Regions from separate parts of the Dryocola baronae genome, predicted to be linked through region 3. Evidence: predicted binding sites of a transcription regulator. Region 3 holds the regulator's gene; each other region holds the start of a gene.

What was found. Region 3 encodes Fur, which represses iron uptake genes when iron is present. Its sites were predicted from a motif close to ATAATAATGAGAACNACTATCAA; they were not measured.
Region 1: exbB (tol-pal system-associated acyl-CoA thioesterase) is a predicted target of Fur. The motif match lies at 3,846-3,868, and genes of this name have one in related genera.
Region 2: ACSPHG_RS06290 (Nramp family divalent metal transporter) is a predicted target of Fur. The motif match lies at 4,969-4,991, and genes of this name have one in related genera.
Region 4: feoA (ferrous iron transporter A) is a predicted target of Fur. The motif match lies at 2,638-2,660, and genes of this name have one in related genera.

What each region holds. Positions count from the first base shown of each region.
Region 1 covers NZ_JBINNY010000001.1:773,256-780,983, reverse strand. Annotated here, with positions in the region: gene ACSPHG_RS03600 (methyl-accepting chemotaxis protein) at 1-1,375, opposite strand, end outside; gene ACSPHG_RS03595 (SDR family oxidoreductase) at 1,641-2,537, shown strand; gene exbD (TonB system transport protein ExbD) at 2,619-3,044, opposite strand; gene exbB (tol-pal system-associated acyl-CoA thioesterase) at 3,051-3,782, opposite strand; gene metC (cystathionine beta-lyase) at 4,041-5,228, shown strand; gene yghB (DedA family general envelope maintenance protein YghB) at 5,407-6,066, shown strand; gene ACSPHG_RS03570 (hypothetical protein) at 6,365-7,728, shown strand, end outside.
Region 2 covers NZ_JBINNY010000001.1:1,366,762-1,374,489, reverse strand. Annotated here, with positions in the region: gene ACSPHG_RS06310 (ion channel protein) at 1-259, shown strand, start outside; gene ACSPHG_RS06305 (alpha-keto acid decarboxylase family protein) at 256-1,914, opposite strand; gene mgrA (L-glyceraldehyde 3-phosphate reductase) at 2,095-3,084, shown strand; gene ACSPHG_RS06295 (DUF2502 domain-containing protein) at 3,235-3,579, shown strand; gene ACSPHG_RS06290 (Nramp family divalent metal transporter) at 3,690-4,928, opposite strand; gene ACSPHG_RS06285 (NupC/NupG family nucleoside CNT transporter) at 5,284-6,471, shown strand; gene ACSPHG_RS06280 (diguanylate cyclase) at 6,528-7,728, opposite strand, start outside.
Region 3 covers NZ_JBINNY010000001.1:3,446,979-3,454,706, forward strand. Annotated here, with positions in the region: gene pgm (phosphoglucomutase (alpha-D-glucose-1,6-bisphosphate-dependent)) at 1-709, opposite strand, end outside; gene seqA (replication initiation negative regulator SeqA) at 731-1,282, opposite strand; gene ybfF (esterase) at 1,468-2,244, shown strand; gene ybfE (LexA regulated protein) at 2,380-2,661, shown strand; gene fldA (flavodoxin FldA) at 2,843-3,373, shown strand; gene fur (ferric iron uptake transcriptional regulator) at 3,674-4,126, shown strand; gene chiQ (ChiQ/YbfN family lipoprotein) at 4,211-4,537, opposite strand; gene chiP (chitoporin ChiP) at 4,585-5,982, opposite strand; gene glnS (glutamine--tRNA ligase) at 6,442-7,728, opposite strand, start outside.
Region 4 covers NZ_JBINNY010000001.1:4,677,347-4,685,074, reverse strand. Annotated here, with positions in the region: gene feoB (Fe(2+) transporter permease subunit FeoB) at 1-2,233, opposite strand, end outside; gene feoA (ferrous iron transporter A) at 2,289-2,513, opposite strand; gene ACSPHG_RS22215 (Tex family protein) at 3,114-5,450, opposite strand; gene greB (transcription elongation factor GreB) at 5,573-6,046, opposite strand; gene ompR (osmolarity response regulator transcription factor OmpR) at 6,282-7,001, shown strand; gene envZ (two-component system sensor histidine kinase EnvZ) at 6,998-7,728, shown strand, end outside.

The DNA of each region.
Region 1 (7,728 bases), 2.7 Mb from region 3:
TTTGGGCAACGTGCTCCACGTTTTCATGAACGCTATCGTCGATGCTGGCGACGCTTTCATTCATCTGCGTGATACTGGCGCTCTGCTGGCCGCTCATCACCGAAAGCTCCTCCACCAGCTGTGACAGCGTGCTGATAGAGGCGATAACCTCTTTCATCGTTTCCCCGGCGTGCTCAACCTGCTGGGAACCGTTGCGCGTGCATTCGACGGAAACCGAGATCAGCTGGCGAATGTCCTTCGCGGCGTTTTCACAACGCATCGCCAGAGTACGTACCTCCGAGGCAACGACCGCGAACCCTTTGCCGTGCGTTCCGGCCCGCGCCGCCTCCACGGACGCATTCAGCGAAAGAATATTCGTCTGGAAAGCGATCCCGTCGATAAGCTCAAGAATGTTGCTGATGCGCTGGGACTCATCGCGGATTTGCTCCATGGTCTGCGTGGCCTCGTTGATGCTGGCTCCGCCGCGCGTGGCGACTTCGCTCGCTCGGGTTGCCAGCTGCTTGGCTTCATGAGATTTCTCACAGGTGAGCACTGCGGCGCAGGTCAGCTGCTCCATGGCGCTGGCGGCAACGGCGAGCGCGGCGGCCTGCTCGTCCGTCCGTTTCGACAGCGCGGCATTGCGCTCGATGATACTTTCGGAAGCATTAAGCACGCCCGCTACGCCCACGCTGACTTTACCCAACGTTTCGCGCATCGTGGTGAGCGTCGTGCTAAAGGTTTGCGCGAAGGGTGAATGGCTTGCGCGTTCGCTTCTGGTGAGCGTCAAGCTGCCGGGTTCGCGGTTGATTTGTGCCGCCAGCTGCGCCACTTCGCTCGCCGAGCGCGCGTCGTTTGCCATATTAACCGCCATATAAATAAGAATGGCGCTCTGGGCGACGACAAAAATGGCGTGAAAAACCACCATATGAAAACCCACATGCATAAAACAAACGATGCCAAAGAGATCGTTTTCCTGCAGGTAATTAAATAATATATGATGTATTGCTGCGGTAACCGCTCCCATTAATACCGGGCGGTAGTCGCGGTAGGCCAGCAGAGCGGATAATAAAACAAAAACCGAAAAGTGAAATTCCGTCTCGCCTTGCGCAAGCTGTATTAACAGCGCCGCAAAACCTAATAAAGTAAAAGCGTAAAATAAACGGGTGACAAGCTGACCGGGAAATAATAGCTTGATAATGCTGGAGATTACCGCGAGCGCCCCGCCTGCCACAATCGCAACAGACAGCGAGTCATACGCCCATCCCACACCCAGCGCGATGAAAAATAGCCCCCAAACCAGGCCGAACATTAACAGATCGGCATGTTGATAAATACGCCGTAATGATACTGCAGCTGGCTGTTTATATGCTGTGTTAAATAGAGTCATCGTTGCCATTACGTTTTCCACGATTATTGTTAACCGGTATTTTCGCGGCTTTATTATCGCCCCATGAAAAAGCGTAGATGCTTTATTGTTAGCGAGTGAAATTTTTCCGTCCCGGCATTTAATCTCTGCGGTCTGTAACCTTAATTTGAATTAAGTCAGCGTACTGTGTCTCTATTGCAGCGGGTTTGCGCATTAGGAATTAACTGGAACGGTTCGACATCTCGTCATTCATAACTAGGCTTTATGGATGTGCAAACAAAAAGGAGAACGACTAATGGCAAATCACCAGTCAAAAATGCAGGATCCGCGTAACCAGTATTACACCGGCGAATATCCGAAGCAGAAGCAACCGGCACCCGGCGTACAGGCGAAGATGGACCCGGTGCCGGACTGTGGCGAAAGCAGCTATGTCGGAAGCGGGAGGCTTGAGGGCCGTAAAGCGCTGGTCACCGGCGGTGACTCGGGTATTGGACGTGCGGCCGCTATTGCCTATGCACGTGAAGGTGCCGACGTGGTTATCAACTATCTTCCAGCCGAGCAGGAAGACGCCGAACAGGTCAAAGTGCTTATCGAAGAGGCGGGCCGCAAGGCCGTGCTTATCCCGGGCGATCTGAGCGATGAAAAGTTTGCCCGCTCGCTGGTGCAGCAGGCCATTAAAGAGCTTGGCGGGTTGGACATTCTTGCGCTGGTCGCGGGTAAGCAAACGGCGGTAGAAGAGATTGCCGAGCTGACCAGCGAACAGTTTCAGAAGACTTACGCGGTTAACGTGTTTGCGCTGTTCTGGATCACTCAGGAGGCGCTTCCGCACCTGAAGCCAGGCGCGAGCATTGTGACAACTTCATCCATTCAGGCCTATCAGCCTAGCCCGCATCTGCTGGACTATGCCTCAACCAAGGCCGCCATTCTGAACTACAGCCGTGGCCTCGCTAAGCAGGTGGCAGAGAAAGGGATCCGTGTGAACGTAGTCGCCCCAGGCCCAATCTGGACCGCGCTGCAAATCTCCGGCGGGCAGACGCAGGATAAAATCCCACAGTTTGGCCAGCAGACGCCGATGAAGCGCGCCGGGCAGCCTGCGGAACTTGCGCCGGTTTACGTCTACCTGGCGAGCCAGGAGTCGAGCTACGTGACTGCCGAAGTGCACGGCGTGTGCGGCGGGGAACATTTAGCGTAAAAAAAATGGCGTGGTAATTACCACGCCATTTATTGAGTCGGTCGGGTGAGCATCGCGCCGCCCGACATTCATCTGATAAAACTATTTCGCCTTCGCGACTTCTTCACCAACCAGACCAATCTTCAGATAGCCCGCCTGGTGCAGGGTGTCCATCACGTTCATCAGCGTTTCGTAATCCACCGTTTTGTCCGCGCGGAAGAAAATCGTGGTGTCTTTCTTGCCTTCGGTAGCGGCGGTAATCACGTTGATCATGCTCTCTTTCGTCACCGGGTCGTTACCCACAAACATGGTGTTGTCGGCTTTGACGGAGAGATAAACAGGTTTTTCCGGGCGCGGCTGCGGCTGACTTGAAGACGCTGGAAGGTTGACCTTCACGTCTACGGTTGCCAGCGGCGCGGCCACCATAAAGATGATCAGCAGAACCAGCATGACGTCGATAAACGGCGTGACGTTGATTTCGTGCATTTCACCATTATCGTCGAGATTTTCGTTAAGACGCATCGCCATGGGGAATCAACCTACACGCAGTTTCTGAGCCGTACGAACCGGACGCGCCGAGCTTGCTTCCAAATCCAAATCACGGCTTTGCAGCAGTAAAACCTGAGCCGCCACGTCACCCAGTGAAGCTTTATGGCCGCCGATCATACGGGCGAAGATGTTGTAGATAACCACCGCCGGAATTGCCGCAACCAGGCCGATTGCCGTCGCCAGCAGGGCTTCTGCGATACCCGGTGCCACCACCGCGAGGTTAGTGGTTTGCGTCTGGGCAATACCGATGAAGCTGTTCATGATGCCCCACACCGTACCGAACAGGCCGACGAACGGGGAAATCGCACCGATGGTTGCCAGGAAGCCATTACCGCGCCCCATGTGACGACCGATGGCCGCGACGCGGCGCTCAAGGCGGAACCCGGTACGCTCTTTAATTCCTTCGTTGTCTTCGCTACCTGCGGAGAGTTCAAGTTCGTTCTGAGCTTCGTTAATTAACACCGTGCTGAGGCTCTTTGCGCCGAAGGCCGAGGCCATTTCGCTGGCTTCGTCCAGAGAGCGGGCTTGCGCCAGCTGCTGCTGTTCGCGCTTGAGGCGACGCTTCTGGGATAACAGCTCAACGCTCTTGCTAAAGAAGATCGCCCAGGTGACGACAGAGGCCAGAATCAGGCCGATCATCACAATCTTTACCACGATGTCAGCATGCTGATACATGCCCCAGACGGAAAGGTCCGTCTGCATCAAATTATTCGTCACTCTTACTCTCCACCGCGAAATTGATACAAAATCTGAGCGCAATAATATCAAAACGACATCGAATTGATAGTAGTTCTCATTAGTATTTGCATAGTGCCTAAAATTGTCTAATGGTTCCTTGCGTTTACGCAGTAAAAGCGGGCGACCGCCGAATTTTCAGCTTTTTTTGCCAACCTGAAGAATCGCCATGAGGCAACCCCGACAAACCATGATAAGTTATGTTTAGACATCCAGATGGTTAAACGGGGAAGCAAAACGATGGCAGCGAAGCACATTGAAACGGCGCTGGTGAACGCCGGGCGCGATAAGAAATTCACCCAAGGCTCGGTCAATACCGTTATTCAACGCGCCTCATCGCTGGTTTTTGAAACCGTTGAAGCCAAAAGGCAGGCTACCGCCAACCGCGCCAAGGGTGAACTGTTTTACGGACGTCGCGGCACGCTGACCCATTTCTCATTGCAGGAAGCCATGTGCGAGCTGGAAGGCGGCGCGGGCTGTGCGCTCTACCCCTGCGGTGCTGCCGCCGTGGCAAACGCCATTCTGGCCTTCGTGGAGCACGGCGATGAGGTGCTGATGACCGGCTCGGCCTATGAGCCAAGCCAGGATTTCTGCACCAAAATCCTCGCCCGGCTCGGCGTCACCACCCGCTGGTTCGACCCGTCAATCGGCGCGGAGATTGCCAGTCTCGTCAAGCCGAATACCAAAGTCGTTTTCCTCGAGTCCCCCGGCTCGATCACCATGGAAGTCCATGATATTCCGGCGATGGTGAAAGCGGTGCGCGCAGTCTCGCCCGACGTCATCATTATGATCGACAACACCTGGGCGGCGGGCATTCTGTTTAAAGCCCTGGAGTTCGGCATCGATATCTCGATTCAGGCGGGCACCAAATACCTGATTGGCCACTCCGATGCGATGGTCGGTACCGCCGTTTCCAACGCGCGCTGCTGGGATCAATTACGCGAAAATTCTTATCTGATGGGCCAGATGCTGGACGCCGACACGGCCTATATGACCAGTCGGGGATTGCGCACCCTGGGCGTGCGTTTACGTCAGCATCAGGAAAGCAGCCTGATACTTGCCGAATGGCTGGCAGAACACCCGCTCGTCGAACGGGTGAATCACCCTGCGCTGCCGGGCAGCAAAGGCCACGAGTTCTGGAAACGTGACTTTACAGGCAGCAGCGGTTTGTTCTCATTTGTCCTAAAAAAACGCCTAAATGATGAACAACTTCAACATTACCTTAATCATTTCCGTTATTTCAGCATGGCCTATTCCTGGGGAGGCTATGAATCGCTTATCCTTGCCAACCAGCCGGAGGAACTTGCAGCAATCCGCCCGGCAGGCGGGGTAGATTTTTCAGGCACCTTAGTTCGTGTGCATATCGGGCTGGAAAACGTAGAGGATCTTCGCGCCGATCTCGACGCTGGTTTCCAACGTATCGCCTGATATTTCCAATTCTGGACACCTGAAAGGACGTTTTTTTGCTTCCCGCCGCGATGAGTTGAGCCCGCGATCAAGATGTCGTGGGCCATTTAGCGTTACACTGTATGCAAACTAAGGTCTGTGCCGATTCGTTGCATCAACTTGCGGACATTCCTACAAAAGCGGTTCCACAGGATTTTCCATGGCTGTAATACAAAATATCGTCCAGGCGCTTTGGCAACATGACTTTGCCGCCCTGGCAGACCCTCATGTGATTAGCATTGTCTACGGCGTCATGTTTGCGACGCTGTTTCTTGAAAACGGACTGCTGCCAGCCTCGTTCCTGCCGGGCGACAGCCTGCTGCTGCTGGCGGGCGCGCTGGTTGCGAAAGGCGTGATGGATTTCATTCCGACGATGGTGATTTTAACCACCGCCGCGAGCCTGGGCTGCTGGCTTAGCTATCTGCAGGGCCGCTGGCTGGGGAATACCAAAACGGTAAAGGGCTGGCTCGATCAGCTTCCCGACCAGTACCACCAGCGTGCGACGCATATGTTTGATAAGCACGGCCTGCTGGCGCTGCTTGCCGGACGTTTCCTCGCCTTCGTTCGCACCCTGCTGCCGACCATGGCGGGCATTTCCGGCCTTAGCAATCGCCGTTTCCAGTTCTTTAACTGGATGAGCGGGCTGCTGTGGGTTGGCGTGGTGACAAGCTTTGGCTATGCGCTGAGCATGATCCCGTTTGTGAAGCGTCATGAAGACCAGGTGATGACCTTCCTGATGATCCTGCCCGTTGCGCTGCTGGTCGCCGGTTTGATCGGCACGCTGTTCGTAGTGCTCAAAAAAAAAGTTAGGATAGCCTGACCTTTAATTAGATGAATCACTCGCCGCCGTTAATTAAATACGGCGGCGAATTTCGCTTCGCTTTTCTCCCCTGCTTCCTCGATAAATGCACATCGTTTTTCCCGCTGAGGAAAATTGAGAAACAAATTCGCTTCCTCACCTCAATCAGCAATATAAACGCCTATCACAATTCATCTTATCATCCAGGATGAGTCGTCTTTGTTGCCCCGTACAGCTTATAAATTCCCGGTCCGGAAGCCCGCCGCACAAGGCGTTGGCTTCACACTTTAAGAACTTATCTGCATAACGGAGAAACAAAATGCAACTCGACTTTACGCTTAAAATCACCGATGACGCCTGGTACCCAACCGCGGAAATTAATAATTTCAAATCCAAAACGGGCGACAGTATCAATATTAAAGAAAAGCTGGAGCTGGTATTTAGCGCACCGGGGAAAATCACCGAAGGTGACGTTACCGTATCCTCCAGCCCGTGGAGCGCATTCAGCACTAAAATTGAAGCAAGTGAAGTCGCCGGCGGCGTTTATGACATTAAAATGTCCGTCTTCCGCACCGACGGCCAGGCGATCGGCGACAGCCTCACCAATATTCACATGGGCGTTAACGCCTCTTCAGATAGCGCGCCGAAGTGGTCTACGCTTGGCAATACTTTTGCCCTTGCCGCCGACGAAGAGCCAAACGTTGCGGGCAAGCTCGCCGTCAACTGCGCCGCTTTCCCGGCAGGGCTTGAAGACGCCGAGCTGGAACTTTGTCTGATTCGCGGTGAAAAAACCGAACGCCTCGCGCCAAAAGCGGGCGTGACCACGTTTGATATCGCGGCGGGCAACTATAAGGCCGTAGCGGCCAACCTGAGAACCACCGACGGCACCGTTCGCGCCTCCGTTATCCTGAGCGCGTCTGAACTGTCCATTTCCAAAGGCCAGGCCACCGCACTGGTTATTACCTTCGGCCCGGCCATGCGCAGCACGACCGTTGACGTCAGCCTCGATCTTAGCCACGTTCCAGCGCTGCTGGATGAATCCGTGCGCGTTATCTACCTTGAAAACGGCGTAGAAACCCTGGCATGCACCTTACGTTCTGGCGAGCAGCAGCGCCTTGAGCTGTTGCCGGTAAGCGGCAGCTTCGGCCTGCGCATCGACGATATTCGTCTGAACAACGTCCACTACGCCTTCGACGCCGTTAACGGCAGCCTTGACGGTCGTTTCCATGACGTCAAATTCGCCCAGGCGCAGGTGCATCAGGCTGACGACGCGCAGCCGGACGCGGCGAAACTCATCATTAATATCCATGCCGAGCAGCCGGTTAGCGCCACCTTCGGCCTGCGCCTGACGAACGATGAGGCCACCCCGCGCGAGTATCGCTTCGACAACCTGCCAGCCCAGCAGTCAAGCGCCGAGCAGGCCGTGGCGCTGGTTCCCGGCACCTACGCCGTTAAGTCCGGCACCTTTATTCACGACGGCGTTCTGCACTATGTCGACGTGGCTCCCGCGCCATTGACCGTTAAAGCCAACTCGCCGGTACAGCTGAACGTAACCATCATCGTTGGTGCAAACCTGCGCGTGAAGGGCTTCCCTGACTTCTTAAGCTTCGGCGGCTGCGCGGACATGTCGCCGAGCAACGTGGAGGATTTCGCCGAGGCGCGCGTGTCATCCCTGTTCAAATA
Region 2 (7,728 bases), 2.1 Mb from region 3:
CCCGGTGGTGTTCGTGGGCGTTGCGCTGGGCATGATGCTTCACCAGCACGTTGAGGCCGTTCCGGCGGCCATCACGCTTTCCTGCGCGATCCTCGGTCTGGTGCTGGTGGTGACGCGCGACGGCTGGCTGAGCCTGTTTATGGCTATGGCGGTGGTGCCGGACCTCAAGCTGCTGCCGCTGCTGTGTATTGTGATGCTACCGGCCTGGCTGCTGCTAGCAGGCAAGCCGGTTATGATGGTGGATAAAACCCGCCGCTAGCCTTCACCCGAATTGCGCCGGGCGAGTGAGGACGTCACCGCCTGGAGCAGTTCGGGGATGTCCTGCTTCGGCAGGACGACTTCTATCAGCGTCAGCCGTTCCGCGTTTGCCGCCTTCTTCATCACCGCTTCCAGCTGCACCCTTTCCGTTACCCGCCAGCACTGCGCCTGGCAATTCAGATGCAGCGCCTGCGGCAGCTGCGTCCAGTCCCACGGCGCGATGTCGTTATAGCGCTGTTCCGCGCCGTGAATCGCCCTTTCCACCGTGTAACCATCGTTATTGAGCAGGAAGATAATCGGCTTCTGTCCGTCGCGCTGCATGCTTCCCAGCTCCTGAACGGTCAGCTGCGCGGAACCGTCGCCGATCAGCAGCACCACGCGACGGTTTGGGCAGGCCGTTTGCGCGCCAAACGCGGCGGGCAGCGTATAGCCAATCGATCCCCACAGCGGCTGAGCGATAAAAGTGGTTCCCGCAGGCAGCGTGAGGGTTGCCGCCCCGAAAGCCGCGGTTCCCTGGTCGGCTAAAACGATATCACCGGGCTGGAGGAAGTTTTGTACCGCCAGCCAGAGCGCGTGCTGATCGAGCGTTCCGCTTTCGCAGTCCGGCAGCGCGGGTGGTTTTTGCCGGGTGGTCGGCCAGTGGGACGCCTGGCGTTTGCAAAGCTGATGCAGCATCTCAACGGCCTGCGCCATCGGCAGCCCGCTAAACCAACGCTCGCCGATGCGCGTCGCGTTTGGCTGCACGTCAATCGTCTGCTGCGCGCTGAGCTTTTGCGTGAAGCCCGCGGTGATAGTATCGGTAAACCTCACGCCAACGCAGACCACCAGCTCCGCGCCTTCAAGGGTCGATTTTATGCCCTCTTCGCTCGCCGCGCCGCTGTAGGTGCCGATAAAACCCTGCTGGCCCTCGTCGAACAGCCCTTTGCCCATCAGCAGCGTGGCATGAGGCAACGGCGTGTCGTCAATCCACTGCTGGAGCGCCTTTTGCTGGCCGTAGCGCAGCGCCAGGAAATCGGCCAGCAGCGCAACGCTGCGGCTTTCGGCAAGCTTCGCCTGGGCGGCCTTGCGGAAGGATTCCACTACGGCAGACTCGCCATGAGGCGTACGGATCTCTAAAGGATGCGCGGGCTTCGTGGCGGGGGCCTCCGCGACGTCGCTTGGTAACAGAAGGTAGCCGGGGCGATGCCGGGCTAAGGATTCACGCAGCACGCGGTCAATTTCGTAGCAGGCGTTTTCGGGGGTAAGAGCGGCCTGGGCCACCGTCACCTCTTTAGCCATTCGCGAAAAGTGCTGGAAGTCACCGTCGCCCAACGTGTGGTGAAGCAACTCCCCACGCTGCTGGGCGGCAAGGCTTGGGGAGCCGACGATATGAATAACGGGCAGATATTCCGCGTAGCTTCCCGCAACGCCGTTAACGGCGCTAAGCTCCCCGACACCAAAAGTAGTCAGCAAGGCCGCAGCCCCTTTGCAGCGCGCGTAACCATCCGCGGCGTAGGCGGCGTTGAGTTCGTTTGCGCACCCTACCCATGCAAGAGTCGGGTGTTCAATAACATGGTCCAGAAACTGGAGGTTGTAATCTCCCGGCACGCCAAACAGGTGTGCCACTCCACATTCGTTCAGGCGGTCCAGAAGATAGTCCGCGACACAGTAACGCATAGCATTTTCCTTCCCGGAGGGTTTGCTGTGAGTATTGGATATCTGTGATCGCTGTCGAGGATATATAGACAAAATGGCGTGGAAAGAGGAATTTACAGCCAAACGGGGTGTAGTCTGATGGCCATCCTTCTCGTGTAAACGTATACACTAAATTGAGTATTCACTGACAAGGGCACCAACATGGTTTATCAGGCACAACCTTCACGCTATGAATCAATGGAATACCGCCGCTGCGGGCGCAGCGGGCTGAAGCTCCCCGCTATTTCGCTCGGGCTGTGGCATAACTTTGGCGATACCACCCTTTTAGATAACAGCCGCCAGCTGCTGCGCCGGGCATTCGACGTGGGCATTACCCATTTTGACCTCGCTAACAACTACGGGCCGCCTCCGGGTTCTGCGGAAGAGAATTTTGGTCGCATTCTGCGTGAAGATTTTTTGCCATACCGCGATGAGCTGATTATCTCCTCCAAGGCTGGCTATACCATGTGGGACGGGCCTTACGGCGACTGGGGGTCGCGGAAATATCTCATCTCAAGCCTCGATCAAAGCCTGAAACGTATGGGGCTTGAGTACGTTGACATCTTCTACCATCACCGTCCGGATCCGGAAACGCCGCTTGAAGAAACCATGCGCGCGCTGGACCACGTGGTTCGCCAGGGCAAAGCGCTGTACGTTGGGCTCTCAAACTATCCTGCAGAGCTTGCGCGCCAGGCGATTGATATTCTGAACGATCTCGGCACGCCGTGCCTGATCCACCAGCCGAAATATTCGATGTTCGAACGGTGGGTCGAGGACGGCCTGCTGGACGTGCTGAAGCAAAAAGGCGTTGGCAGCATTGCCTTCTCGCCGCTGGCGGGCGGGCAGCTTACGGACCGCTATCTTAACGGCATTCCTGCGGATTCCCGTGCCGCAAGCGGCAGCCGGTTCCTCAACCCCGACCAGCTGACCGAAGAGAAATTAGCGAAGGTTCGCAAGCTTAATGCTATTGCCGAACGCCGCGGTCAGAAGCTGTCGCAGATGGCGTTGGCCTGGGTTCTTCGCGGCGATAAAGTGACATCGGTGCTTATCGGCGCCAGCAAAATCAGCCAGATAGATGACGCGGTCGGCATGCTGGCAAATCGCCATTTCAGCGAAGCAGAACAGGCTGAAATCGAAGCTATTCTGGTGTAAACGCTTACCCTGGCTGGCGACAAAACCAGCCAGATTTGCAAAAAGTGCTATCAGCGCTGAATTAAGAGTTAGCCGATGAAACACTTAGTTACCAGACCTTAATATTGCGTTAACAGGCCGCCGTGCGGCTACGCGTGTTAAGGAGAGAGTATGTTCAGGTCACTGATTCTTGCGGTTGCGTTACTGGCATCGGTGCCGCCGCTGGTCGCGAATGCGGGCGAAATCACCCTGCTGCCGTCGGTGAAGTTAAACATTGGCGATCAGGACTATCGCGGTAACTATTGGGACGGGCGCGACTGGCGCGACCGTGACTACTGGCATCGTAACTATGAATGGCGCGATCGCGGCTGGCATCGCCATCGCGGTTGGGATCGTGGCTGGGACCGCGGCCGCAGCAGCTATGAGAAAGGCTACCGTGCAGGCTGGAATGACCGGGACGACCACCGCGGACGCGGTCGTGGCCATGGTCATGGGCACGGCGGGCATCATCATTAAATATTAGCTAAGCCGCAGCGCCATTCGTTGGTAACAATGTCGGATGGCGCTGCATTTTCCCGCCTACAAAATCATCCAACCTACATATCCGACCTTCAGCGTCATCAAACCTACAGCCCCAGCGCGGTGCCGATTATCAGCCACAGGTTCAACGCAACAACCACCGCCACAATCGCCCAGCCGAGCTGTTTTACCAGCCTGGTGTTCACCAGCTCACCCATCAGCTTTTTATCGCTGGTAAAGATCAGCAGCGGCACCAGCGCCAGCGCGATACCGAAGCTGAGCAGCACCTGGCTCATTACCAGAATGCGCGTCGGGTCTAGCCCCATCAGAATGACAATAAACGACGGTGCCATGGTAATCGCGCGGCGAACCCACAGCGGTATATAAAAACGCACGAAGCCCTGCATCACCACCTGCCCGGCAAGCGTCCCGACAACGGTTGATGACAGCCCTGCGGCGACCAGGCTCAGGCCGAAGATGGTTGCGGCGGCGTGGCTCAGCAGCGGCTCAAGGGTCAGGTAAGCCTGATCCAGATCCGCAATGCCGGTATGCCCTGAGAAGTGGAACGCGGCCGCCGCCGTTGCCATCATCGCCAGGTTTACAAATCCCGCGATGGTCATCGCAATCGCCACGTCCCATTTCGTTGCGGAATAACGCTCGGCGCGGTTGCCGTCGTGCATGTGCTGAGTCAAAGACGAATGCAGGTAGATAACGTGCGGCATAATCGTTGCGCCAAGCACGCCAGCCGCCAGGAACACGGCCTCGCTGGTCGGCAGGCTTGGGATCAGCATCCCTTTACCCAGCGCGACAAAATTCGGCTGCGAGAAGATAAGCTCCACGATGTAGGCCGCCGCGACGAACAGCAAAAGCCCGCCGATGACTTTTTCCAGCGGCTTTTGCCCGCGCCGCTGCAGCATCAGAATCAGGAAGGTAGCAATCCCGGTGAGCACCGCCCCCTGCAGCAGGGAGACGCCCAGAATCAGCTTAAAGCCGATGGCCGCACCGATGAACTCGGCAAGGTCGGTCGCCATGGCGATGATTTCGGCCTGTATCCAGTAGAGCCAGACGACCGGGCGCGGATAGTGGTCGCGAATCTGCTCGGCGAGGTTTTTGCCCGTCGCGATGCCAAGCTTGGCGGAAAGCACCTGAATCATCATCGCCATCAGGTTTGCCCACACCACCACCCACAGCAGCTTGTAGCCGAAGCTGGCCCCGGCCTGAATGTTGGTGGCGAAGTTACCCGGATCGATGTAGCCGATGGCGGCGATAAACGCCGGGCCCATCAGCGCCAGTCGCAGCTTGCGAGCAGTTCTGCCACTGCTATTGTCAACACGACTGTTGGTCATCGTTTACCTCTGAGATATAGCCTTTGCTATGTTTCATGCTATCAAAATGAGAATGATTATCAAGATCATTTAAAAAGCTTGTCTGGATTTCTCTGATAGTCAAAAACGATGGCAGGGAGGCGGGTTCTTACCGGCACGTTAAAAACACGCGTAATAAAAACCGGATATGTTATGAATTGTGTGCACTGACGCAACTTTTAGCTTCTTTACTTAACATAGCAGAAATGTATGGTGGATCACTAATTTTGCTATCCGTCACATGTCATTACTATAGTGTGCGATTGCTCTCGTTTTCTTATTGCTTGTTTCATAGAATGTGCAACGAAATTAAACCTGCCTCATATTTGGAGCAAATATGTCCCGCGTTCTGCACTTTGTTTTAGCGCTTGCAGTGGTTGCGCTGCTTGCTTTGCTGGTTAGTCCTAACCGCAAGCAAATTCGTATTCGCTTTGTGATTCAATTATTAGTGATTGAAGTTTTGCTTGCCTGGTTCTTCCTGAACTCTGAGATTGGCCTTGGCTTCGTGCGCGGCTTCTCTGAAATGTTCGAAAAACTGCTGGCATTCGCTAATGAAGGGACAAACTTTGTATTCGGCAAGATGAATGACGAAGGACTCGCCTTCTTCTTCCTGAAAGTTCTCTGCCCAATCGTCTTTATCTCTGCTCTGATCGGTATTTTGCAGCATATCCGCATCCTGCCGATTGTTATCCGCGCCATCGGTACCGTGCTGTCGAAGGTCAACGGTATGGGTAAACTCGAATCCTTTAACGCCGTAAGCTCGCTGATTCTGGGACAGTCAGAAAACTTTATCGCCTATAAGGATATTCTGGGCAAGATGTCACGCAACCGCATGTACACCATGTCGGCTACCGCGATGTCTACCGTGTCGATGTCGATCGTGGGCGCGTACATGACGATGCTCGATCCGAAGTATGTTGTCGCCGCGCTGGTTCTGAACATGTTCAGCACCTTTATCGTGCTGTCGCTGATTAACCCGTACCGCGTGGATGAGAGCGAAGAAAACCTGCAAATGTCCAATTTGCACGAAGGTCAAAGCTTCTTTGAAATGCTCGGCGAGTACATTCTGGCAGGCTTCAAGGTGGCGATTATCGTTGCCGCAATGCTGATTGGCTTCATCGCGCTGATTGCCGCACTGAACGCGCTGTTCGGGGCCGTATTCGGCATCACCTTCCAGGGCATCCTGGGCTACATCTTCTACCCGATCGCCTGGGTGATGGGCGTACCGGCGAGTGAAGCGCTGCAGGTTGGCAGCATCATGGCGACCAAGCTGGTGTCGAACGAATTCGTGGCAATGATGGACCTGCAAAAGCTGGCGGGCGTCATGTCCCCACGCGCAGAAGGCATCCTGTCCGTGTTCCTGGTCTCCTTCGCTAACTTCTCTTCTATCGGGATTATCGCCGGTGCGATTAAAGGCCTGAACGAAGAGCAGGGTAACGTGGTTTCTCGCTTCGGCCTGAAGCTGGTTTACGGCTCAACGCTTGTGAGCATCCTGTCCGCGTCGATTGCAGCGCTGTTCCTGTAATCTGACCGCATCTGCTGCAAACGAGAACCGGGGCTTTTGCCCCGGTTTTTTTATCCCTACTCTTCTTCTTCCCCGTCCGCACAAACCTGATTCCGCCCGCGCTGCTTTGCCCGGTAAAGCCTGAAATCCGCCAGCGACTGCACCTGCTCAAGCGAATATTGCGGATGCTCGCTGTGTGCAGCAACGCCGAGCGAGGCGGTAATAGCCAGACTTGTGCCGTTGTTGAGCATCAGCGGCGAGTACTCAAGATGCTTTTTGATGCGCGTCGCCACGGCAACGCCCGCGTCCAGGTGCGTGTCCGGCAGATAAACGCAGAACTCTTCACCGCCAAGGCGGCCTAGCACGTCTTTGCTGCGAATCGCCTGCTGTATGCGCTGCGTGGCGTGGGCCAGCACGCTATCCCCGGCCTGATGGCCGAAGCGGTCGTTCACCCGCTTGAAATAGTCGAGATCTATCTGCACCAGCGTGAAGTCCTTGTGGCGCGGGTTAAGCTGCGCCGTTTTTTCAAAAAATCCCCGCCGGTTCAAAGCCCCGGTCAGATCGTCATGCCAGGCGTGCCAGTGCATTTCGCGCTGCAATGACCCCATATTGCGCACCAGGCGGCAGATTACGCGGTGCGAGGCCCACAGCAGCAGCACAAAGATTATCCACATCACCACCAGCAGCGCGCTGAAGCGGCCAAAGTCTTCGTGCAGGCCCTGGCGCAGCGTCTGCATGCTGATCAGCACGCTTTGCGTGCCTTTGATCGAACCAAAGGTGACGTAGGTCTGCCCAAAACGCAGCGTTCCGCGAGTGCCTGTCTCCAGTTTGTCGGCGATGAGCTTCAGCTGCGCTGCCGAAAGCGTAACGTTATTCAGCGCGCCGGCCGCAGACGTTAAGGGATTTAGCCGATCGTCATAAAGCTGATAGGCGCTTTGCGTGTTGTCAGGCAGCGACGCGCCGAGCAGCGTTTTCACGCTTTCATCGGTGATGGCCATGCCCAGCAGGCCAATCCATTCACCGCGAAAATCAACCGGCACCGCGCCGTTAATCAGCGTGTCGTGGGTCTGGTCAATGTTTTGACGCGCCCAGAAGGCGTGGCGCTTGGGGTTAAGCAGCGGGGAGGCAAGGATAAAACTCCCCTCTTTGCGGCGCGGATTGTAGCTGCGAACCAGCAGCGAGTTGATGTCCGGAGAGAGTGAGGCGATGAACTCCCCCTCGCGCGAGATGTAATAGATGCTGGCGGGCATGTCGCTGGACTCGCTGGCTAGCGGGAAA
Region 3 (7,728 bases):
CGAGCGGGTCGACGCCCAGCTTGAGGCCCGCTTTCTGGATCGCGGCCATGTCGATGATGTCCACCAGCCCTTCGATGAACGGCTGCACCAGATCCTGTTCCTGTACGTGGCCGCTTGCCCACGCCTGGTCCAGAGAAAGGCGCTTCACGCCTTTCAGGCCGTCGGCCAGCAGCGCGTTGGCGCGTTCTTCAATGACTTTCGTCACGTTGGTATCAGCCGGGCCACCGTTAGGCGGGTTGTACTTAATGCCACCGTCATCCGGCGGGTTGTGCGAAGGCGTGATAACGATACCGTCCGCCTGAGCGCCGCCCTTTTTGTTGTGTACCAGAATGGCGTTGGAAACCGCAGGCGTTGGCGTGTAGCCGTTCGCCTGCTGGACAATGACATCCACACCGTTTGCCGCCAGCACTTCCAGCACGGAGATAAATGCAGGCTCGGACAGGGCGTGTGTGTCTTTGCCGACATAGCACGGGCCGGTGATGCCGTTTTTCGCACGATCTTCCGCAATAGCCTGCGCAATCGCCAGGATATGAGGTTCGTTAAAGCTATGACGTGCCGCACTGCCGCGGTGGCCGGAGGTACCGAATTTCACCGCATGTTCGCTATTGCCCGCTTCAGGTTTCAGCACGTAGTACTGGGCCGTAAGCTGGGCTACGTTGATCAAATCGCTCTGTTGCGCAGGTTGACCTGCACGGTTGTGGTTAGCCATTGGCCCTTCCTTTTGACGCAGTTAGATTGTGCCGCAAACCTTTTCAATCAATTCCGCCGGGAACTGCATTGATTGCATGATGTGTTCGATCATGCTGCATTTACGGCCCGTATTCGTATTGGTAATCACCCAGTATGGGGTACCCGGAACGTGTTTTGGCTTTGTCTGATTGCCGTTCGCCAGCAGCGTTTGTTCGTTACCGGCAAAGTAAACGCGGGTACGACCGTGCAAAGACTCGGTGGCTTCGCCAAAGGTTTTTGCATCCAGCTGATAGAGCGTAGAAAGCACCATCATGAAACGGTTAACGGCTTTCTTTTGTTCCGCGTACTCATCAGAGAGTAGCAACTCGCGAACGGCGCGCACGCGATCGCGAGCCCGATTCACAGGTTTCTCTTCTGGGGCTGGGGTCGCCGCAGGCTGTGCGGAAGTCGCGGTAGAGGGAGTCGCTGCGGAAGTCTGACCGGCGGTAAATTTCAACATGCGCCGTAAAATATCGGACGCGCTCTCGCCAATGTGCTGTGTGTGGCTTGCAATATAGCGATACAGCTCGTCATCAACTTCAATCGTTTTCATCTTCATCCAGTGCGATATCTTATTCTGAATTCAAGTCGTTGGGATTATAGGAGCAAATCCCAACAGCGGGTAGCGCCAAACAGGTGTCGCCTTATAAAGCCAGATTAAACTGAATGTTTGCGGCACTGCGGCAGGAATATGTTCATGATACCCTAACCGTACGAATCAAAAAAAAGAACTTTGCCATGAAATTAAACGCTCGCCTGCAAACTGCTCAACAATCGACTAGCAAACCCCCTATCGTCCTCATTCACGGCCTGTTTGGCAGCCTTGATAACCTTGGCGTACTCGCCCGCGATCTCGGTCAGGATCACACTTTGCTGCAAATCGATCTGCGAAATCACGGCCTGTCACCGCGCAGCGACGAGATGAATTATTCAGCAATGGCGCAGGACGTGGTGGAAACGCTTGATGAATATGGTTTTGAGAAAGCAATAATCATCGGGCATTCGATGGGCGGCAAGGTGGCGATGGCGTTAACGGCCATTGCGCCGCAGCGGATCGACAAACTGGTGATGATCGACATCGCGCCCGTTGACTATCAGGTGCGCCGTCACGACGAGATTTTTGCCGCGATTAACGCCGTGAGCGAGGCCGGTGCCAAAACGCGCCAGCAGGCCGCCGTTTTGATGCGCGAGCATATAAAGGAAGAAGGCGTAATCCAGTTCCTGCTAAAGTCCTTTGCCGACGGCGAGTGGAAATTCAACGTGCCGGTACTGTGGCAGCAATACGAAAAGATCGTCGGCTGGCAAACTATTCCGGCCTGGGATCACCCTGCGCTGTTTATCCGCGGCGGCGCATCACCTTATGTCGATGAAACGCACCGGGATGCGCTATTGGAGCAGTTTCCACAGGCCCGTGCTCACGTGGTCGCGGGCGCAGGACACTGGGTTCACGCCGAGAAACCTGAAGCCGTTTTACGCGCCATTCATCGTTTTATTGATGATTCCTCGGCAAACTGATTAAAAACAGACCGACTGGCCGCAAGAAGTGGCTAACGCGTTGGCGCGCCGTACATGCTGATGTATGATGGCGCGCTTAAATGCGACCTGAGCACTCTGCTCGCAGCATCCGAATTTCCTGTCAGTACTCTAATCATGGCAAAAGAACAAACGGACCGTACTACATTAGATCTGTTCGCGGACGAGCGTCGCCCGGGGCGGCCAAAAACCAATCCGCTTACGCGTGACGAGCAGCTGCGCATCAATAAGCGCAACCAGCTCAAACGCGATAAAGTACGCGGCCTGAAACGAGTAGAGCTAAAACTCAACAACGAAGCGGTAGATGCGCTTAATCATCTTGCTGAAGCCAGAAACATCAGCCGCAGCGAACTGATTGAAGAGATGTTGCTAGCGCAGCTAAAACAACACCTCAGCTGATCTTCTGCCTTCCATCCCTAACATTAAGTGAAAAGTGGGCGCGAATTGCGCCGTCATGTTGCAGTCTGTGCACAACGCTATGATAGCTGTTTCCGCACTGTAAGCTGTTCTGCTATGATTGCCCTATCTGTGGGCAACATTCAGCCACCATACCATTAAGTTTCAAGAGGTTATTTTACTCATGGCAATCGTAGGCATTTTCTTCGGCAGCGACACCGGTAACACCGAAAACATCGCAAAAATGATCCAAAAGCAGCTCGGTAAAGACGTGGCTGAAGTGCGCGACATTGCGAAGAGCAGCAAAGAAGACCTGGAAGGCTTCGACATTCTGCTGCTCGGTATCCCGACCTGGTACTACGGCGAAGCGCAGTGCGACTGGGATGACTTCTTCCCTACGCTTGAAGAAGTGGATTTCAACGGCAAACTGGTTGCGCTGTTTGGCTGCGGCGATCAGGAAGATTACGCAGAATATTTCTGTGATGCGCTCGGCACCATCCGCGACATCATCGAACCACGCGGCGCGGCGATTGTCGGCCACTGGCCTACTGCGGGCTACCACTTCGAAGCGTCCAAAGGTTTGGCAGACGACGACCACTTCGTAGGCCTTGCTATCGATGAAGACCGCCAGCCGGAACTGACCGCAGAGCGTGTTGAGAAATGGACAAAGCAGGTTGCTGAAGAGCTGAATCTGGCTGACATCATTAGCGCCTGATGCACTAGGGCGCAAGCAAATCACTTGCGCCTTATTGATAGGTATTATCAATGAAAATAATTGCTACAATTTTGTAACTTTTTTGTCTATCCCTGTACAATATCCCACAGGTCACCTTTGCTAGCCTGCCAGCAAACGGCGACTCCGCCACGATTTTTTAGCTGTGTTATGCTTCATACTTGCAGTTTCTATTTAGACGTGGCTGTACTATACCCACATGAGTTGGGTATATAATGAGACGCATTCACTTAACGCTCAAATGAGTTCGAGCAAAACGTTAAGCAACAGGACAATTTCCGCATGACTGACAACAATACTGCACTTAAGAAAGCCGGCCTGAAAGTCACGCTTCCACGATTAAAAATCCTTGAAGTGTTACAGGAACCGGTAAACCATCATGTCAGTGCGGAAGACTTATACAAGCGTCTGATTGATATGGGTGAAGAGATTGGTCTGGCGACGGTTTACCGCGTACTGAACCAGTTTGATGACGCAGGTATCGTTACCCGTCATAACTTCGAAGGTGGCAAGTCAGTCTTTGAACTGACCCAGCAGCACCATCACGATCACCTGATATGCCTGGACTGCGGCAAGGTTATTGAATTCAGCGATGACTCAATTGAAGCCCGCCAGCGTGAAATCGCCTCCCGTCATGGTATTCGTCTGACCAACCACAGTCTGTACCTTTACGGCCACTGCGCCGAAGGCGACTGCCGCACCGACGAAAACGCTCACGAAATCAGCGAAAAGTAATCCGCATACTGCCTTCCCTTTCGGGGGAAGACAAACAAAAAAACCGGTGATTAACTCACCGGTTTTTTTATGCCCCAAGTAACCTTACTTGTTGTTACTGCGGATCTCCTGCCAGATTTTATCGCACTTGGCTTTCACGGCCTGGTCGTTGCCCGTTTGGGTTGCCTGGATGCAGTTTTGGTAGTCCAGCGTGCGCACCGTCTCTTTCTGTGCAAATTCCTGATGCTTCTTGTCTTTCGCCAGCTCGTTGAGCATATTCTGGCAGCCCTTAACTTTGTCCGGGTTTCCTTCAGCACTGTTGATGCAGGCGCTGTAATCCTGCTTAAGCTGGGAGTCTTCCGGTGCCGTTTGTGGCTGCGCGCATGCCGTTAAGCCTAAAGCCATCGCGGCCATCAATATTACTTTTTTCATGCTCGATATCCTTAAGAAGACCGGGCAACGTAGCGCCCGGCGTCAAATCAGAAGATGGTGAACGGTGCGATAACGATGAACTTGACGTCGCGCTCATCCTGGAAGATGTTGCCGTAACCGCCGCCCCAGCTTGGGATATCGGAATGGTTGTCGTACTGAGTAAAGTGCAGTTTGAACAGCGTACCTTTCGCGCGGCCGTCCTGCACGGTGTACAGGGCGTCAAGACTGTAAGAGGACTCTTTCAGGCGACGGTCTGCATCGTAGTAGCCATCGGTCGTTGGGGTAGAGCTTGGTTTCGCATCCCAGGCATAAACGTAAGATGCGCCTACCGCCCAGCCAGCCAGGTTCCAGTTGCTAAGGTCATACATTGCGCCTGCGAATACCGCTTTTTCGCCGTTGGCGTTGAAGTCGGAGCGGTTATCCCACCACACGTCAAGACGACCGTTGGAGGAGGCGTAGGTTGGGGTCATACGCTGCAGGAAGTAGCCCTGCTGGCCGTCCGCCTTAACCATAGTTCCTTCTAAGCGCAGATCGACCTGGCCGATTTTGTAGCCAAGGGTCAGCGCCTGCAGCCACGCGGTGCCGTCGTAAATATCGTTCACGCCGCCGTTGGAGACTTTGTCCCGCGTACCGTAGAACTGATAGCTGGTGGTCAGAGGGCTGCCAGCGATATCAAACTTGTAGCTTGCTTTAGTGAAGTACTGGTCAATGTAGCCCTGCGCCTGACCGAATGCGGCTTCCAGCACCAGGTCATTTTTAAAGTCGTACTTCGCGCCAACGGAATGCAGGTAATCAACCTTGGTGTTCTTATCGTTCTGATAGAACTTATCCATTTCGAGGTGCCATGGGGATTTATATTCGTTAGTCCACATATAGGAGAAACTTAATGCGCCCGCGTCACCATAATCGAAGTTAGCCCCAGCTTCAGCCCCTTGATAGGTACCCGGCATAAAGCTCCAGTGCGGAGCTAATAAAGTCTGGCCGGTCGGCTGAATGTAGCCTGCGCGAGCCCAAACTGGACCGTATTTAAATTTTGCTGCGGCTTTATAAAGACTAATTCCACTCTTATCCCCGGAATAATCTTCGTCATAGGCTTTGTTTTTTGAAGAGAATGCAATTTCGTTCGGGTGACCGCTGTCGCCGTTCTCCGCCATTTCAATCGCGGTAAATGCCGCAATATCTAAACCGAACATGTCGGCCGCATAGCCAGACTGGAAGTCTAAGTTGGCGTTCCAGGTTGAGTGGGAAAGGTTGGTTTCGTATTTGTTAGTGTTTACATCTTTACGATCGCGCTCACGCTGCCAGTAATAAATACCGCCGGTAAGCGTTGAATCATCAATGAAGCCCGCACCCACTGCCTGTGGAACAACAACAATGCCTGACAGAGCTGTGACACCTGCAATTGCAAGCGCCAGCGCACTACGTTTGCCACTAAACGTACGCATATTGAAATCCTCTTTGACGTATAAATAATCACCCGGTGTTAAAGCACCTGACGGCGAAAAAAATTAAAATGCCTTACGGCCAATAGCGGTCATGAATATTTCCCGCATCACTGCTGTGCTTAAGACTATTTTTCGCGACGCGAATTATCAACGACTTTATCAGAGAGAATTCCCATATTATGACGAAGTGCACATAATCTATGAGTATTTGTAACAATTTGCTTTAGCAGCGTTTTATGCCATTAAATTAAAAATATTGAGCATAATCACGCAAATGAAAGCGCTCTCACGCTGGGTAATGAGAACCTTTCAACTTAGTGGTCAATAGCGGAGGATTATTACCAACGCAACAATGCGGCATTAATTCGCTTTAAAAATGTTCACAAACTTTTAACCAGCTGAACAATAAGCGAAAAAAAACGCCGCGTAAGGCGGCGTTCTTATTATCAGGCGAATGTATTAATCGCCGATTTTTGCCCATGTGTCACGCAGGCCAACGGTGCGGTTGAACACCAGTTTGGTAGCGGTTGCATAGCGGCTGTCGAGGCAGAAATAACCTTCGCGCTCAAACTGGTAGGCTTTGCCTTTTTCTGCATTTTGCAGGCTTGGCTCAACAAAACCCTGTTTGATAATCAGAGATTCCGGATTGATGGTCGCGAGGAAATCTTCCGCAGCGCCAGGGTTTGCGACGCTGAACAGACGGTCGTAGAGACGAATCTCTACCGGCAGCGCGTGAGCCGCGCTTACCCAGTGAATCACGCCCTTAACTTTACGGCCATCCGCCGGGTCTTTACTCAGCGTTTCCGGGTCGTAGGTGCAGTGCAGCGTGGTGATATTGCCTTCCGCATCTTTTTCTACGCGTTCAGCTTTGATCACGTAAGCGTTGCGCAGGCGAACTTCTTTGCCCAGCACCAGACGCTTGTACTGCTTGTTCGCTTCTTCGCGGAAGTCGGCACGGTCGATGTAGATCTCGCCGCTGAACGGCACCTGACGGCTGCCCATTTCGGGCTTGTTAGGATGATTTGGCATGGTGACCATCTCTTCCTCGCCCTGCGGATAGTTTTCGATAATAACCTTCACCGGATCCAGCACGGCCATCGCGCGCGGTGCGTTCTCATTCAGGTCGTCACGAATGCAGGATTCCAGGGAAGCCATTTCCACCGTGTTGTCCTGCTTGGTCACGCCAATGCGCTTGCAGAACTCACGAATAGACGCTGCGGTGTAACCACGGCGACGCAGACCGGAGATAGTCGGCATACGTGGGTCGTCCCAGCCTTCTACGATCTTCTCGGTAACCAGCAGGTTAAGCTTGCGCTTGGACATGATGGCGTATTCGAGATTCAGGCGTGAGAACTCGTACTGACGCGGATGAGCCGGAATGGTGATGTTATCTAACACCCAGTCGTACAGGCGACGGTTATCCTGGAATTCCAGCGTACACAGCGAGTGCGTAATACCTTCCAGCGCATCGGAAATGCAGTGGGTGAAGTCATACATCGGGTAGATGCACCACTTGCTGCCCGTCTGGTGGTGGTCGGCAAATTTGATACGGTAAATAACCGGATCGCGCATCACGATGAAAGGTGATGCCATGTCGATTTTTGCACGCAGGCAGGCGGTGCCTTCGGCAAATTCGCCGTTACGCATTTTCTCGAACAGCGCGAGGTTTTCCTCAACGCTACGATCGCGATACGGGCTGTTTTTGCCTGGAGCAGTTAGCGACCCGCGATATTCGCGGATTTGCTC
Region 4 (7,728 bases), 1.2 Mb from region 3:
CCCGGCGCAGGCCGCCAATTAGCACCACGTTGAACAGCAGCACGGCAAGAATGCAGACCAGGCTGTACTGCGGATGCGCCTTAAACGTCACCGTCTGGTAGTAGAGCGTGGACAGCGAGTAGGCGATGTTCAGCCCCCACAGCACCGAGAAGGTCATCCAGCCGCGGCTGGATTCGCGGGCGACCGCACCCATCACCGAGATGCACGGAATATAAAGCAGCACGAAGATCAGGTAGCTGTAGGCGGCGGCCGGGCTGCCGAACTTGCTGCTCATCACGCCCATTGCGCCCGTTGCCATCTCACCGTCGCCTTTGCTGGCTTCGATAGGGTTGGCGAGCACGCTCAGGCTGAAGGTGTCTTTCAGGCTCTGCCAGGTTTCACCGGCGGCGGCACCGAGCTCATCGACCAGGCTGAAGTTTTCCGCGTCGAAGGCTTCGTTATGCATGTCTTCCGCGGTATAGAGCGTGTTTAGCGTCCCCACGACCACTTCTTTCGCCATCGCGCCGGTAAACAGCCCGACGGTGGCCTGCCAGTTATCTTCGTGAACGCCGATTGGCTTGAGCAGCGGAGTTAGCACGCGGCTGACGGAGGCAAGCGCGGAGTCGTTGATGTTATCGACGGTTTTGCCGCTGAACGAGAAGCTGTTGAGCGCGCCGATGAAAATACTGACGATGACAATCACCTTACCGGCGCGCAGCACGAAGCCTTTCAGGCGTTGCCAGGTTTGCAGCAGCAGGCTTTTCAGGTGCGGCACGTGGTAGACCGGCAGCTCCATTACGAACGGCGAGGCTTCGCCGCGCATGATGGTGTGCTTGAGCATCAGGCCGGTGAGGATAGCCATCACGATGCCGAGCATATAAAGGGAGAAGACGACGAGCGCGCCCTGCTGGCCGAAGAACGCCGCGGCGAATACCGCGAAGATAGCCAGGCGTGCGCCGCAGGACATAAACGGTGCCATCATGATGGTCATCAGGCGTTCACGCGGGGCGTCCAGCGTGCGTGCGCCCATGACCGACGGCACGTTACAGCCGAAGCCGACGATCAGCGGCACGAAGGATTTACCCGGCAGGCCGAGGGACTGCATTAGCCTGTCCATCACGAAGGCCGCGCGGGCCATATAGCCGGAATCCTCAAGGAAGGAGAGGAACAGGTACATCATGCCGATTTGCGGCACCAGCGGCAGCACGGTATTGATCCCGCCGCCAATCCCCTGGGCAAGGAAGATGGTCAGCCAGTCCGGGAAATGCAGCGTGTAGCCGATCCACTGAATGCCGTGGATGAAGATAGCGGCGGAACCACCGTCGAAGATAGGCTGTAGCGCGCCGCCGATGTTAATCGCCAGCAGGAACATCAGGTACATCACCAGCATAAAGACCGGCAGGCCGAGGAAGCGGTTGAGGATAATTTTATCCATCATGGCGGTCAGGCGGTGCGGCTCGGCGGTCAGGCTGTTGCTCACCGTGTCGCAGATGGCGGCGATGCACTGGTAGCGCGCGTCGGCAATCAGCAGGGCCGGGTCTTCGATGGTTTTGGTGAGGCTTATGCGAACGTTTTCGAGCTTGTCCGCCGCGCTGCCCGCAAAGGCCTGGCTATAAATATCGCCTTCGAGCATTTGCAGCGCCAGCCAGCGGCGCTGCTGTTCCGGCATGTCATCCGGCATTTCTGCGGCGAGGTCGCCGACGCCTTCAAGCAGCGCCTGCGGGTAAAGCACCAGCTCTGACGCGGCGTTTGGCTGACGGCGGTCGATGGCTAATTTCAGCCCTTCGATGCCGCGCCCACGGGTGGATACCAGCGGAATCACCGGGCAGCCGAGGCGCGCGCTAAGGGCGTCGATATCAATGCGGATATCCTGCTTTTCGGCGATATCGAGCATGTTTAGCGCAACGACGCACGGGATGCCGAGCTCCAGCAGCTGGAGCGTCAGGTAGAGGTTGCGCTCAAGGTTTGAGGCATCGACGACGTTAATCAGCAGGTCGGCTTCGCCGCTCAGAATGTAGTGGCAGGCGATTTGCTCATCGAGCGACGTCTGCGAGGAAATCGTGGTAAGAGAGTATGTCCCCGGCAGGTCAACCAGCGTGACCTGGTGGGTCAGGGTTGAAAACTGTCCTTCTTTTCGTTCGACGGTGACCCCGGCCCAGTTACCGACGCGCTGACGTGAACCAGTAAGCTGGTTAAACAGCGTGGTTTTCCCTGAATTAGGATTACCGATTAAACCTATGGTTAAGTTTTTCATTTTTTTCGTGAACTAAAGAGAGTGAAAACCGGAGCGCAAGCGCCCATCCCATTTATCAGGCAATAGCTTCGACGTTTAATAAATCGAGATCTTTTTTACGCAGAACCAGGCTTACGCGGCGGGTTTCGATATGAACCGGGTCACCAAGGGGGGCGACGCGCACGACGTTAAATGAGGAGCCGGGCAGCATGCCGAGGGATAATAATTTCTGACGATATGCCGGGCTAATTTCGCGGGCGAAGCCGGTAATTTTCCACGTGCTTTTCGGTAAGAATTGCATAGGACCTTCTTAGAGCAAGACTCTGATTTGTTGCTGACGGAACTGCTATTTAATCACCGGCACGTCCCGTTGCGCGGCGAAAACCGGTATCTTTTTGGTAAATGGAGAAATAACAATCAATACAATGATAATGAGAATGGTTTCTATCTTCAATAACTATTTTATGAATAACGTCGCGTTTTGAATATTTAAATGCAACAAGCAATGTCGAATTGCAATGGTGAATTTTTAGCATCTGCTATTAATTTAATCAAATAATAACAATCAGTTAAGAAAGTGAATAAAGCGTAACGCGATTATTTTTCCTGAATTAATGTTGCCTTAATATTTCATGTGTTACGCAAATGATGCTCGATGGTTTCAATAATGAGCATGGTAAGAAAGTTTCATTTTTTGGAACGCGTTATATTAATAAGAGATTTAATGCGGCTGATAATGAAATGTTATTTGGGGTGGGGGCGAGTGCGAATAAGAACAATTTGTGCGGAATGACGACTGGCCTTTAAAACTGCCTTCGTGTAGGTCGGGTAAGCGAAGCGCCACCCGACATTTTTGGTGGATGGCGCATGCGCTTATCCACCCTACAAACACGATTTTTTTCTAGCGTTTCTTACCTAAAGCCGCAGCCAGCGCATCGCTCATCGCGCTGTTACCGCTGCTGGTGCTGTCGCGGCCACGCGGTTTTGCCTGCTGCTGCGCCGGGCGGCGAGCGTTGTTTTGCTCACGCGGTGCGGCACTGCTGCGGCGGCTGTTGGATTCACCCGGCTGCTCGTCAAGACGCATGGTCAGCGCGATGCGCTTACGCGCCAGGTCAACTTCCATCACCTTCACTTTAACGATATCACCGGCCTTCACCACCTTGTGCGGATCGTCGATGAACTTATCGGAAAGCGAGGAGATGTGGACCAGGCCGTCCTGATGCACGCCGATATCCACGAACGCGCCAAAGTTGGTGACGTTGGTCACCGCGCCTTCCAGCACCATGCCCGGCTGCAGGTCGTTCATGGTTTCGACGCCGTCGGCGAACTTCGCGGTTTTGAACTCCGGACGCGGGTCGCGGCCCGGTTTTTCCAGCTCTTTGATGATGTCGGTGACCGTTGGCACGCCGAAGCGCTCGTCGGTAAACTCGCTCGCCTTCAGGCCGCGCAGCGCTTCGCCGTTGCCCATCAGGTCGGCCAGTGCCTGCTCGGTGGCCGCCAGAATACGTTCAACAACAGGGTAGGCTTCCGGGTGAACGGTGGAGGCGTCGAGCGGGTTGTTGCCGTGGTTGATGCGCAGGAAGCCCGCGCACTGCTCGAAGGCTTTCGGCCCGAGGCGGCTCACTTTCAGCAACTGCTGGCGGTCCTGGAAACGCCCATTTTCGTCGCGCCAGTTAACGATGTTCTGCGCCATCATGCGCGTCAGGCCCGCAACGCGGGTCAGCAGCGGCACGGAGGCGGTGTTCAGATCCACGCCCACGGCGTTCACGCAGTCTTCCACCACGGCATCCAGCTTCTTCGCAAGCTGCGACTGGCTGACGTCGTGCTGGTACTGGCCCACGCCGATGGATTTTGGATCGATTTTCACCAGCTCGGCGAGGGGGTCCTGAAGGCGGCGGGCGATGGAAACCGCGCCGCGAATCGACACGTCCAGATCCGGGAATTCCAGCGCCGCCAGCTCGGAGGCGGAATAAACGGACGCGCCCGCTTCGCTGACGATCACTTTCTGGGCGGTGACTTTCGGGAACTGCTGCTGCACGTCGAGGAAGAAACGCTCGGTTTCGCGAGAGGCGGTACCGTTGCCGATTGCCACCAGCTCGACGTTATGTTTTTCGCACAGCGCCGCCACGGCGACCGCGGCTTTTGCGGCCTGGCCGGTGTGCGGATAAATCGTGTCGGTGGCGACCAGCTTGCCGGTGGAGTCAACCACCGCGACTTTTACGCCGGTACGCAGGCCCGGATCGAGACCCATAGTGGCGCGCAGGCCAGCAGGCGCGGCCATCAGCAGGTCGTGCAGGTTACGGGCGAATACGTTGATCGCTTCTTCTTCGGCGCGTTCGCGCACGGTGCCCATCAGCTCGGTTTCGAGGTGCATCAGCACTTTGATGCGCCAGGTCCAGCTCACCACGCCGCGACGCCAGGCGTCTGCGGGGGCGTTGTTCAGGCGCAGGCCGAGGTGGTCGATAATAATCTGCTCGCAGTAGCTTTCGCGCGGCGGTTCGTCGTGCTGCGGATCGGCATTCAGGGCGAGCTGTAAAATGCCTTCGTTGCGGCCACGGAACATGGCGAGCGCGCGGTGGGAAGGGGCGGTTGCGATAGGCTCGTGGTGGTCGAAGTAGTCGCGGAATTTCGCGCCTTCCTCTTCTTTACCGCTGACCACGGTTGCCACCAGGTGGGCGTTCTTCCACAGGTAGTTACGCACTTTTGCCAGCAGAGCGGCGTCTTCCGCGAAGCGTTCCATCAGGATGTAGCGGGCACCGTCCAGCGCGGCTTTGGTGTCGGCAACGCCTTTGTCGGCGTCAACGTAGCGGGCGGCTTCTTCTTCAGGATTGTGGGATGGCTCGTTCCACAGCAGATCGGCCAGCGGCTCAAGGCCCGCTTCAATGGCGATTTGCCCGCGCGTGCGGCGTTTTGGCTTGTACGGCAGGTACAAATCTTCAAGCTCGGTTTTGCTCAGCGTGCCGTTAATGGCGTTCGCCAGTTCGTCGCTGAGTTTGCCCTGCTCGTCGATAGATTTCAGAATGGCCTGGCGGCGATCGGACAGCTCGCGCAGGTAGCTTAGACGGGTTTCCAACTGACGCAGCTGCGTATCATCCAGGCCGCCGGTGACTTCCTTACGATAACGCGCGATAAACGGCACGGTATTCCCTTCATCGAGCAGGCGAACGGCAGCGTCAACCTGTTCCTCGCGGGCCTTAAGCTCGCCGGCAATAATGCGGCTGAGTGAATCATTCATCATGGCTTTTTCATCTGTGTAGTGCGGAAAATTTCAGTGCACAGTTATACGGATTGGAGGGCAAGAATGCCAGCCACCGCGCCCGAGGCGAACTGAATCGGACTGTTCTGTGACCGACATGTGGTCTATTTCACATACTCGATTTTATTCACGTACCACTGCGCCTCGCCGCCGGGCGTTTGCACAGTGGCCAGATCGCCGACTTCTTTTTTTAGCAGGGCACGGGCCATCGGCGAATCGATAGAGATGTAATCTTTGCGGCCAAAAATTTCATCGTAACCAACGATGCGAAAACGTAACTGGTTACCTTCGTCATTTTCAATTTCGACCCACGCGCCAAAGAAGACTTTGCCTTCCTGCTGCGGGGAATAATCGACGATCTTGAGGTTTTCGAGGCATTTCGTCAGATAACGTACCCGGCGGTCTATCTCGCGCAGCCGTTTTTTGTTGTACTGATAGTCGGCGTTTTCACTGCGATCGCCAAGGCTTGCCGCCCAGGTGACCTTTTTGGTCACTTCCGGCCGCTCTTCGCGCCACAGGTAGTCCTTTTCTTGTTTAAGCTTTTCGTAGCCTTCACGGGTAATTAAGGGCGTTTTCATGGTCGGGCCTTCAATGTGGATAGCTTTATGGTGATTTAAACCGATATATCAGCACGATGGCAATGCTGGCATAGTGAGAAGCCGGTCATCGTTTTGGCAAATAAATGACTATAACCGCCTGTTTAATATGCTTTGTAACAATTTCGACTAGAATGTATACCAGAATTGACTGGTCGTATCGGCGCAGTTTTTTAAGAATACGCACTCAACTGTACGTGCCTTTGGGAGTATAAGAATGCAAGAGAATTATAAGATTCTGGTTGTTGATGACGACATGCGTCTTCGTGCGCTGTTAGAGCGTTATCTCACCGAGCAGGGCTTCCAGGTCCGTAGCGTCGCGAACGCTGAACAGATGGATCGCCTGCTGACCCGTGAGTCCTTCCACCTGATGGTGCTGGATCTCATGCTGCCGGGCGAGGATGGCCTGTCTATTTGCCGCCGTCTGCGCAGCCAAAGTAACCCAATGCCGATCATCATGGTGACCGCGAAGGGTGAAGAAGTTGACCGTATCGTTGGCCTCGAAATCGGTGCCGATGACTACATTCCAAAACCGTTTAACCCGCGTGAACTGCTGGCCCGTATCCGTGCCGTTCTGCGTCGCCAGGCGAACGAACTGCCGGGCGCGCCTTCTCAGGAAGAAGCCGTTATCGCCTTCGGTAAGTTTAAGCTGAACCTCGGCACCCGCGAGATGTTCCGTGAAGACGAGCCTATGCCGCTGACCAGCGGTGAGTTCGCGGTGCTGAAAGCGCTGGTGAGCCATCCGCGCGAGCCGCTTTCCCGCGATAAGCTGATGAACCTCGCCCGTGGTCGCGAATACAGCGCCATGGAACGTTCCATTGATGTGCAAATCTCCCGCCTGCGTCGCATGGTGGAAGAAGATCCGGCGCACCCGCGTTATATCCAGACCGTATGGGGCCTGGGCTACGTATTCGTGCCGGACGGTTCTAAGGCATGAGGCGAGTCCGCTTCTCCCCCAGAAGCTCCTTTGCCCGTACGCTGCTCCTGATCGTCACCCTGCTGTTCGTCAGCCTGGTGACGACCTATCTTGTGGTGCTCAACTTCGCGATTCTGCCGAGCCTGCAGCAATTTAATAAGGTTCTCGCCTACGAAGTTCGTATGCTGATGACCGACAAACTGCAGCTTGAGGACGGCACCCAGCTGGTGGTGCCACCGGCTTTTCGCCGCGAGATTTACCGCGAGCTGGGTATTTCCCTCTATTCCAACGAAGCGGCAGAAGACGCTGGCCTGCGTTGGGCGCAGCACTATGAATTTTTAAGCCAGCAGATGGCGCAGCAGCTTGGTGGCCCGACGGAAGTGCGCGTTGAGGTCAACAAAAGCTCGCCCGTTGTCTGGCTGAAAACCTGGCTGTCGCCGAATATCTGGGTTCGCGTGCCGCTGACGGAAATCCATCAGGGCGATTTCTCCCCGCTGTTCCGCTATACGCTGGCGATTATGCTGTTGGCGATAGGGGGGGCGTGGCTATTTATTCGTATCCAGAACCGACCCCTTGTCGATCTGGAACACGCTGCTTTGCAGGTAGGAAAAGGAATTATTCCACCGCCGTTGAGGGAATACGGTGCTTCAGAGGTGCGTTCTGTGACACGAGCATTTAACCATATGGCCGCGGGCGTCAAGCAGCTGGCGGATGACCGAACGCTGCTGATGGCGGGCGTCAGCCACGA